Spartinivicinus marinus: one gene and its partner. The protein of the gene in region 1 binds, or shares a complex with, the protein of each later gene. Links are inferred from orthologs where the notes say so. Each region holds a gene or a part of one and is shown on either strand. Other genes may lie near its edges.

The links. The genes of interacting proteins can lie anywhere in the genome.
Region 2: the proteins of OQE68_RS11655 (region 1) and trxA are in contact, whole or in part, in an NMR structure (PDB 2IPA), measured with the Bacillus subtilis proteins. The link is inferred for Spartinivicinus marinus from one-to-one orthologs.

Annotation. Positions count from the first base shown.
Region 1 is NZ_JAPJZK010000001.1:2,610,939-2,616,253, forward strand. The notes cover bases 1,442-4,245. They hold OQE68_RS11655 (arsenate reductase ArsC), read right to left. Parts: upstream 3,167-4,245; coding sequence 2,717-3,166; downstream 1,442-2,716. Other genes in these bases: OQE68_RS11650 (FAD-dependent oxidoreductase), read left to right, coding at 1,442-2,564; OQE68_RS11660 (hypothetical protein), read right to left, coding at 3,251-3,373; OQE68_RS11665 (hypothetical protein), read left to right, coding at 3,464-4,245. In the rest of the region: OQE68_RS11640 (flavin-containing monooxygenase), read left to right, coding at 1-346; OQE68_RS11645 (LysR family transcriptional regulator), read right to left, coding at 347-1,234; more of OQE68_RS11650, read left to right, coding at 1,341-1,441; more of OQE68_RS11665, read left to right, coding at 4,246-4,417; OQE68_RS11670 (asparagine synthetase B family protein), read left to right, coding at 4,423-5,315. UniProt on the Bacillus subtilis protein: Catalyzes the reduction of arsenate [As(V)] to arsenite [As(III)]. In vitro, can dephosphorylate para-nitrophenyl phosphate (pNPP).
Region 2 is NZ_JAPJZK010000001.1:3,236,470-3,239,954, reverse strand. Bases 1-2,914 are described here. They hold trxA (thioredoxin TrxA), read left to right. Parts: upstream 1-1,251; coding sequence 1,252-1,578; downstream 1,579-2,914. Other genes in these bases: rho (transcription termination factor Rho), read left to right, coding at 2,298-2,914; ppx (exopolyphosphatase), read right to left, coding at 1-939. In the rest of the region: more of rho, read left to right, coding at 2,915-3,485. UniProt on the Bacillus subtilis protein: Participates in various redox reactions through the reversible oxidation of its active center dithiol to a disulfide and catalyzes dithiol-disulfide exchange reactions.

The sequences.
Region 1 (5,315 bases):
AGAACAAGATCGACACTATGAAGAAAGCTTCTTTAAAAACAGTACGTGGCTTAAATCTCTGGTGGACTATCATCAATATATGCGTGAAATGGCAAGCTTAATTGATTGTCAACCGGGTATTCAATTACTACAAAACCCTGGTTTATTGATCAAGTATTGGTATGGTTCCCATTTATCTTATTTTTATCGGTTACAAGGACCAGGTAGCCAACCTGATAAAATGAAAACTGTCATTAAAGCATTACCAGTAGCACAAACAAAAAGAAGAAGTGTGATTTTAACTTTGCTGTCGCTAGTTAATTTCATTTGTGGGGTATCTATAGTCAAAAAAGCAAACACTACCTAACTAATCACTAAACATAGTTTTCCTTAGCGCTTTTATAAACAACTTCGCTGGTTGTGATAATGCTTGATAGCGACGATAGATTATGCCTAACGAAACATGAATTTCTGGAACAACAGGCAATACTTTGCAATCACTTGGTAGTAAATAAGGTATTGAGTAACGATCTACCAGGGCAATGCCTAGTCCTTGGGTAGCCATGCGGCAGGCAACCGCAAAGTAGTTGACCTGATTTTGACACTTCTCTCGCTTTAATCCAGGTAATTCACGGGCCATTAACTGTGCCCACCAGGTATTTCCAGAACACCAGATTACAGGGGCATTGATTAATTGATCTCGTGTTAAAACATCAGATGATGCCAAAGGATGCTCTTGTCGTATTAATGCAACAATACTACTGTTTCCTAGAGACTCCATCGCCAGCTCAGGAGCGTCTGTAGGAAAATGAACAATGCCTAGCTCTGCTTCACCTTGGGCGATATGGTTAGCAATATCAGCATTCTGCTGCACATTTAATTGTATCTGTAGTTGGGGATAATTCTGTTGAAATTGGCTGATTTGTATGGGCAGCAGCTCTTGTGCCAGGGCTGGAGGAGCCATGATTTCAAGCATCCCATGTTCCAGTGCTGCCATTCGCAGCCCTAGTTGGTTCAACCGTTGCAATGAGTGCTCCACATCTTGAGCGGCCTTAAACAAAGCTTTGGCTTCAGGAGTGGGTTGCAGTCTTCCACCAAGTCGCTGGAATAAAGGATAACCAAGACGTTGTTCAGCATGCTGCAACGATTTGGTAACAGCCGGCTGTGATATATGCAGTTGGCGAGCGGCTTCAGTCAGAGAGCCGGCTCGCATGATTGCTATAAAAATTTCTACATGACGGGCAGAAAGGGCCATAACATTTAGTTATACAAAATACACATATTTCTATTATTTCTTATGCTCGGGTTCTTCGACAATAACTATTTAACAATTGTTGGGTTAACTGATAAGGGGCTGAAGAATGAAAGTTGCTGTCGTTGGAGCAGGTGTTATAGGGCTAAGCTCAGCCTGGATGTTGCTCCAGCAAGGCTTTGAAGTGGAATTATTAGATCAGGCTACCGAGCCTGCTACCGGTTGTAGCCACGCTAATGGTGGCCAGCTTTCGTATCACTACAATAGTCCGATCAATCAGCCTGGTCTGCTCAGGCAACTCCCCCTTGCTATTTTGGGTAAAGATCCAACCTTGGCTATAACTCACGAAGCAGGCTTTGATTTTTTATGCTGGGGGCTAAAGCTATTGGCCTGTTCTCGGCGTGCCCAAACTCAAAAATCTTCTTTAGCCATGCAACAGCTAGGTATTCGTTCAGGTGAGTTAATGACCTCACTGCAGCACCAGCTGGGGTTATCATTTGACTTTCGCCCTGCATCAGGAAAGCTCTATCTTTACTTCGACCAAAAGAACTTGAGTCAGGCTTGTGATAACGCTGTTGGACAGCAACTTTCTAGTAAACAGCTGCAGGATGTCCCTGGAATTCATGGTCAAGCGGCTAATGCAATTGGTGCTTTAATACAACGAGGGGATGAGAGTGGCGATGCAGCGCTTTTTTGTCAGCAAATGTACACCAGGCTACAGCAGCAGCAAGGGTTTCGGTCACGATTGGCCAGTCCCGTTACTGATATTCGAATTGCGTCAGGGCGAGTTTTGGGGTTGAGTACGCCGACAGGTTCAGTACATGCTGATCACTATTTGATTGCTTGTGGGTGTAGTAGTGTGCAGCTGGCACGAAAAGTAGGTATCAAATTGCCGATCTATCCAATGAAAGGTTATAGCCTTACTGTTCCGGCAACAGATAAATGCCCGGATATTTCAATTACCGACACGAAAAGAAAAATAGTTTATTGTCGCCTTGGCAATCGCTTACGAATTGCGGGGGTCGCTGAATTTTCAGGGTGGGGGAGCAGTATTCGTTCTGCAGCCATTAATAATATGCTGTCCGCTGCACGTCAGTTGCTTCCAGAAGCAGGCAATTACAATCAGATACTGCAACAGTGGTGTGGATTACGCCCAGTGACTCCCGACAGTTTACCGTTAATTGGACAGACTAAAATTGCCAATCTTTGGCTCAATACTGGCCATGGAATGTTAGGGTGGACCCATGCGTTAAGTTCTGCCGAATTGATTTGCCAGCTTATTACTTCTTCTATTGGTACAGAAGATACGCCTTTCAATGCGCAGCGGTTTTGATGTTAAAGAGATAAAGCGGAAGGTGCATACAGTAACTGAATAGCAAAGGTTTCCGCTAGCTAAAATAAAGATACAAAAATACCCCTAAAAAGAGCTCAATAAATATATGTAATTAATGGGAAGACAAGCATTTTTGTATCAACATGATTATTTTATATTAATGCTGAGTCTATTTCTTGAACAAACTGTTTAATGTCTTCACATACCTTTCGGTAGCAGCTAAGAGCTTCTTCTTCATTTGATGCATTGGCTGCTAGTTTGGGAGGGTCTTCAAAGCTGTGGTGGATGAATTTAGTTTTAGCAGGGAACACTGGACATACTTCATTAGCATGGTCACAAACAGTAATAACATATTCAAACTGACGCTCTGGCAATTGGTCAACTGTTTGAGACAGTTGTTGGCTAATATCGATACTGGCTTCTGCCATTACTTGTACAGCATAGGGGTTTAACCCGTGAGCTTCAATACCTGCAGAGTAAACTTCAAAATCATCAGGTCTTAAGTGTTTTAACCAGCCTTCGGCCATCTGGCTACGACAGGAGTTGCCAGTACATAAGAATAAAATGCGTATCATATTAGCTTGAGTATTTCGTCTGATCACAATTATTATAGGTGCCTTCTATAGCCCAATGATATCAAGGCTTACATAACTTTTAAACTGGTTACCAGTTTCACCCTAATCGATTTACCAATCTTTTGAACACTCTGGTGTTGCTGTTTGCTGAGTCTTGGAGACATCAGGCTTATCGGAAGATAAAGAAAACTGTTTAGTCAGAATGTCCAGAATTTTTGATATCCGATGAAACATTTGGGCTAGTCCTGCTAGGCTATAAATACAAGTTTGGTAAAGCCTAATTATAACACTTTGGTTAAAAAAGGTTAGCAAGGATGCGCCATAATGATTTGTCCATCATGTGAACGCTTTTTAAAAGGATATAATACGCAATGCTCCTGTGGTTATAAGTTTATATTTCGCGCAAAAACAGAACCATTTAATGACAATAAAATGAAGAAACTGGAGATTAAGGCTAGCGCATTCAATACCCGATACTTTACTAAAAATATGCTGTATAGTGTCTTTTTGAAGACATCTGCAAAGTCGCTTATAGCGCCTATTATTTTTGTTGTCATTTTTTGTGGGATTTTTTCTGCAATCCTTATTGGTGCCTTGTCTTATATTGGATTAATTATCGCTACTCTTTTATTTGTAGTAGCTATTAAATTAGTGATTAAATCCAATAAGCCAATGAGCATAGAGGATTTTTCTGATTACTATAGACGCTGGGTAAACGCTAAAAGAAATAATAGCTATTTAGTTGATAAGCCAAAGTTAAAAAAACCGCCAGCTAACAATCAAGAAACAGATATTTTTGATTATGGTGCTGATCGTATAGTAGTTGTTGATGATCCTTTATTTGTAGACTGTTTAATACTAAATGAAGAGCATATGCGTTCAAAAGCTTTAATAGTATCTCAAGATGGTTATCCTCATTATTTAAAGGATCAATTTAAAAACCTATTAGAACAAGCCGAAAATATGCCTGTTGTTTTACTACATGGTACAAATCAAAATAAAATAAATATGGTGCAGGCGATTGAAAGAAATTTTAATGTCAAGCTAGCTGATACACAGGTATATGACTTGGGTTACTATGAAGAACAAATTAAACAAGCAAAATCACTATATAAACGAATGAGAATAACAAAATGTACTGTTGATATGTTGCCCTATCCACTATCTACTCAGCTAATCAGTAAAGATAAATCACAACTACAAGATATGCTGGTATTGGGTGCTGCAGCTGCAACAGCCAGTTATGTGTCTTTTTCCTTAGCCGATGATTTTGGATAAAACATATGACTGGACTTGTTGGGTATTTTGGTAATCAACCAAAAACAGTAATTCAAAAAATGGCTAGTCAGCTAGAACACCGTTTTGCTAATGGCTTACAGCAAGTTACAACAGAAGCACTGGTTGCAGCTGTTGGCACTGTTCCTGAAAATGCCAGCCAGAACTTTCATGTCGGGGTATGGAAAAAAGAAAGCGTAACATTGATCATTAATGGTTTTTTTACTGGCGACTCTTATAACACAAAACCACATGATGTAGTAACAAGCTACTTACGTAGTGGTATTAATGAGCTATGTAGACTTGAAGGTGCTTTTATTATTGTTTTATATGATAAGCAATCAAGCGTAGGCTATTTAATTAGAGATGGTGCTGGACAAAAAACATTATATTTTAGTCAAATAAACCAAAGCTTATTTTTTGCTGTGGAACCCAAAGCTATACACCAATTATCGCTTTTTACTCCACAGCTTAATAATTCTGCGCTTGCACAATATCTTAGTTTTAGCTTTGTACCTGGCTGTAATACGATGCTTAAAGGGTTGTATGAGCTTCCTGCAGGCCATTATCTAACATGGAAAAATCATGAGTACTCGATAAAGCGTTACTTTCTTTTTGAGCAGGAAGTAATGAAAGAAAATCATCAATATCATGATGCTGATAATTCTGCCAAACAATTTAAAAAGCTATTAACCTCTGCGGTTTTAGATCGGTTGCCAGCCAACAGAGAGTTGGGTATATTTTTATCTGGTGGGTTAGATTCAAGTGTAGTTACTGCCGAACTGGCAAGTTTGTACCAGAATAAATTGAATACTTTTTCAATTCATTTTGGAAAAAAATACCCTAATGAATTGGAGTATGCGAGACAAGTGGCAGAAAGGTACAAAACTAGCCATCATGA
Region 2 (3,485 bases), 620 kb from region 1 along the record:
CAATCGGCCTACCATGTCATATAGCAATCCTTCCCTTAGCGCGCCTTCTGAATAGTTCATTCGATCTATTTTAAAAGCGTCAAACACTGCCATTAAGATTGCCAGACCTGCAGGAAAGATACTGACACGTTCAGGCTTTAAACCTTCAAGCATCATTTTGTCAATATGGCCAACACTGACAATATACTTACGCAGCTCCTCCATACCCTCAGCCGTAATACCCGTACTGGTTAAGCCTTTTGCAAGCAAAACATTTTGTATAGATTTTACCGTTCCAGATGAGCCAATCACATCTTCCCAGCCAGCCTCTTTGTAAGGAGCGGCTATATTTAAAAGCTCCAGGCGAGCAGCATAATAGGCTTCCTGAAACTGTCTGCTGGTAATGGTGCCACCCTCAAAAAATTGCTGACTGTACACTACACACCCCATATGCAAGCTTTCGAGCAACTGAGGTTCAAAGCGCTGACCAATAATAAACTCTGTACTTCCTCCGCCAATATCCACCACTAACCGGCGCCCCAAGTCATCTGCCTGAGTGTGAGAGACACCAAGATAAATTAAACGTGCTTCTTCCCTACCAGAGATAACGTCTATAGGGTGGCTAAGAATTTCTTGAGCACGTTTAATAAAATCATCACGATTGTGGGCCACTCTAAGCGCATTCGTGCCTACCACTCGCACCTTACCCACCTCTAAGTGCTTAGTGTATTGAGCGAATCGCCTCAAGCAGTCAAGGCCGCGCTGCTGGGCTTCTTCACTTAAATAGTCATCATCGTCAAGCCCCGCAGCCAACTGGACTTTTTCCCCCAGTCGTTCCAACGGTCTTATTTCTCCTTGGTCCAAACGAGCCACAATCATGTGGAAGCTATTTGAACCAAGATCAATTGCAGCAATTAAACACTGGTCAGAGTGATTTGAGCGAGATATCCTTGCGGTCATTAGCTATGCCAATAATTTCAATGACAAAGTGATATAGCTTAACAAAATAAACCACTGGTTAGGGATAGTTTCGGCATATTTTGTTTCCTACTATTTGCAAACCTACAATTTACAAGTCTGTTATTTGCAAACCTGTTATTTGCAAGCACAATAGTCGTAAAGGAAAGCAACTGTCGAATACAACGTTACCCCTCATAGTTTCTCGACTATGGACTATATAGCTTCTCAGCCATATAGCTTCTCAGCTGTTACGGCACAGTGCTATGATAGGGGCAATTGACTGACTTGCAATAAATGCTGGAGATTTCAACAATGAGCGAACATATCATTAATGTAACGGATCAAAGTTTTGATCAAGATGTACTCAATGCCGAAGGGCCGGTTCTTGTCGACTATTGGGCAGAATGGTGTGGGCCATGCAAAATGATCACTCCCATTCTTGATGAAATTGCTAACGAATATAAAGACCGCCTGAAAGTATGTAAATTGAACATCGACGATAATGAAGAGACGCCTCCTAAGTACGGTGTTCGTGGTATACCAACTCTCATGTTGTTTAAGAATGGTAATGTAGAGGCCACCAAAGTTGGCGCCCTTTCAAAAAGTCAGCTTGTAGCATTTCTGGAAGGCAACCTCTAAAAGAAAGGCTTTAAAGGGGGAATCCCCCCCCTTTCTGCTTCGTTAATAACAACCGCAGTTATCCTACAGCCCTTGGTACTTCTGAGGATTGACTTCAACTTTTGGTATTTATCCAATTATTTTTCAATTAATACTGGACTTAAATCTCGACAGTTTCTATTATTCAGTGTTAGATTAACCTTAATAACCACCGTTACTCATAAATCTATAGTCGTTAAATATTCACATATAGATGTCAATCGTATATAAATAGCAAGCAAGCGTCTTATATAATGACAAGCATCTTAATAATGAAGACTGTTATATAATTGGCGATCTGTAGATTAAGTTACTCTCACTATTTAAACCGCCTTATAGATAGGTCTTGCGGATAAATATGGTTACTCTTCACACAGCTGTGAATAACACCACTGTGTATAAAGAGTATTTTATAAAGAGACACTTATTAGAGGCACCTATAAAAAGGTTCTTATATAAGAGGTTTTATAAAGAGTTGCTTATAAAAACTACAGTGATTAATAATCCGAGTAACTCAAAATGATAACGGCGACCAACTACCACTTAGCTACAGCTAAGAAATAATCAGGCGATAGAAGGTAGAGGTTATTTAAAGCAATCCAGACAAATTAATCTTAACGCTACCCAAACCAGAGAGCAGTTCCTCCGTTGCATTCAGCATCTACAGAGAGTTACCTTTCATCAACGTATCTTAGTTTACTATGAACCTTACCGAGCTAAAGCAAAAATCCGTTCCTGAATTATTAAAATTAGCCACCGAGATGGGGCTTGATAACCTAGCCCGCTCTCGTAAACAGGATGTCATCTTTACCATATTAAAACGCCATGCGCGCAGTGGTGAAGATATCTATGGCGATGGAGTATTAGAAATTCTGCAAGACGGTTTTGGCTTCTTGCGTTCTTCTGATAGTTCTTATCTAGCCGGTCCTGACGATATCTACGTTTCACCTAGCCAAATCCGCCGCTTTAATCTGCGCACTGGTGATACCGTATCAGGAAAAATTCGTCCACCTAAAGATGGTGAGCGCTATTTTGCACTTTTAAAGGTTAACGAAATCAATTTCGATAAACCTGAAAATGCAAAAAATAAAATTCTTTTTGAAAATCTCACACCATTGTTTCCTCAAGAACGATTAACAATGGAAGCAGGCAACGGCTCAACAGAAGACCTCACTGCCCGCATAATTGACTTAGTTGCTCCCTTTGGTAAAGGCCAACGCGGCTTGATTGTATCACCACCAAAGGCGGGTAAAACCCTAATGCTGCAAAATATTGCATCTAATATTGCCCGTAACAATCCAGAATGCCACCTAATTGTACTATTGATTGACGAGCGTCCAGAGGAAGTAACAGAAATGGCTCGCTCAGTTCGAGGTGAAGTCGTTGCCAGTACTTTTGACGAGCCTCCCGCTCGCCATGTTCAAGTGGCAGAAATGGTGATTGAAAAAGCTAAACGACTGGTTGAGCATAAAAAAGATGTCGTTATTTTACTTGACTCTATTACTCGTTTAGCCCGTGCCTACAACACTGTTATTCCTTCATCAGGTAAAGTATTAACAGGTGGTGTGGATGCTCATGCCCTAGAGCGACCAAAACGTTTCTTTGGTGCAGCCCGTAATATAGAAGAAGGTGGCAGCTTAACCATTATGGCTACCGCATTAGTTGATACCGGTTCAAAAATGGATGAAGTTATTTTTGAAGAATTTAAAGGAACCGGTAATATGGAATTACACCTAGATAGAAAAATATCTGAAAAACGTGTATTCCCTGCTATTGGCATCACCCGCTCCGGTACTCGTCGTGAAGACTTACTGACAACCGAAGAAGAGCTACAACGGATGTGGATTTTACGCAAAATTCTGCACCCTATGGATGAAATTTCTGCGGTT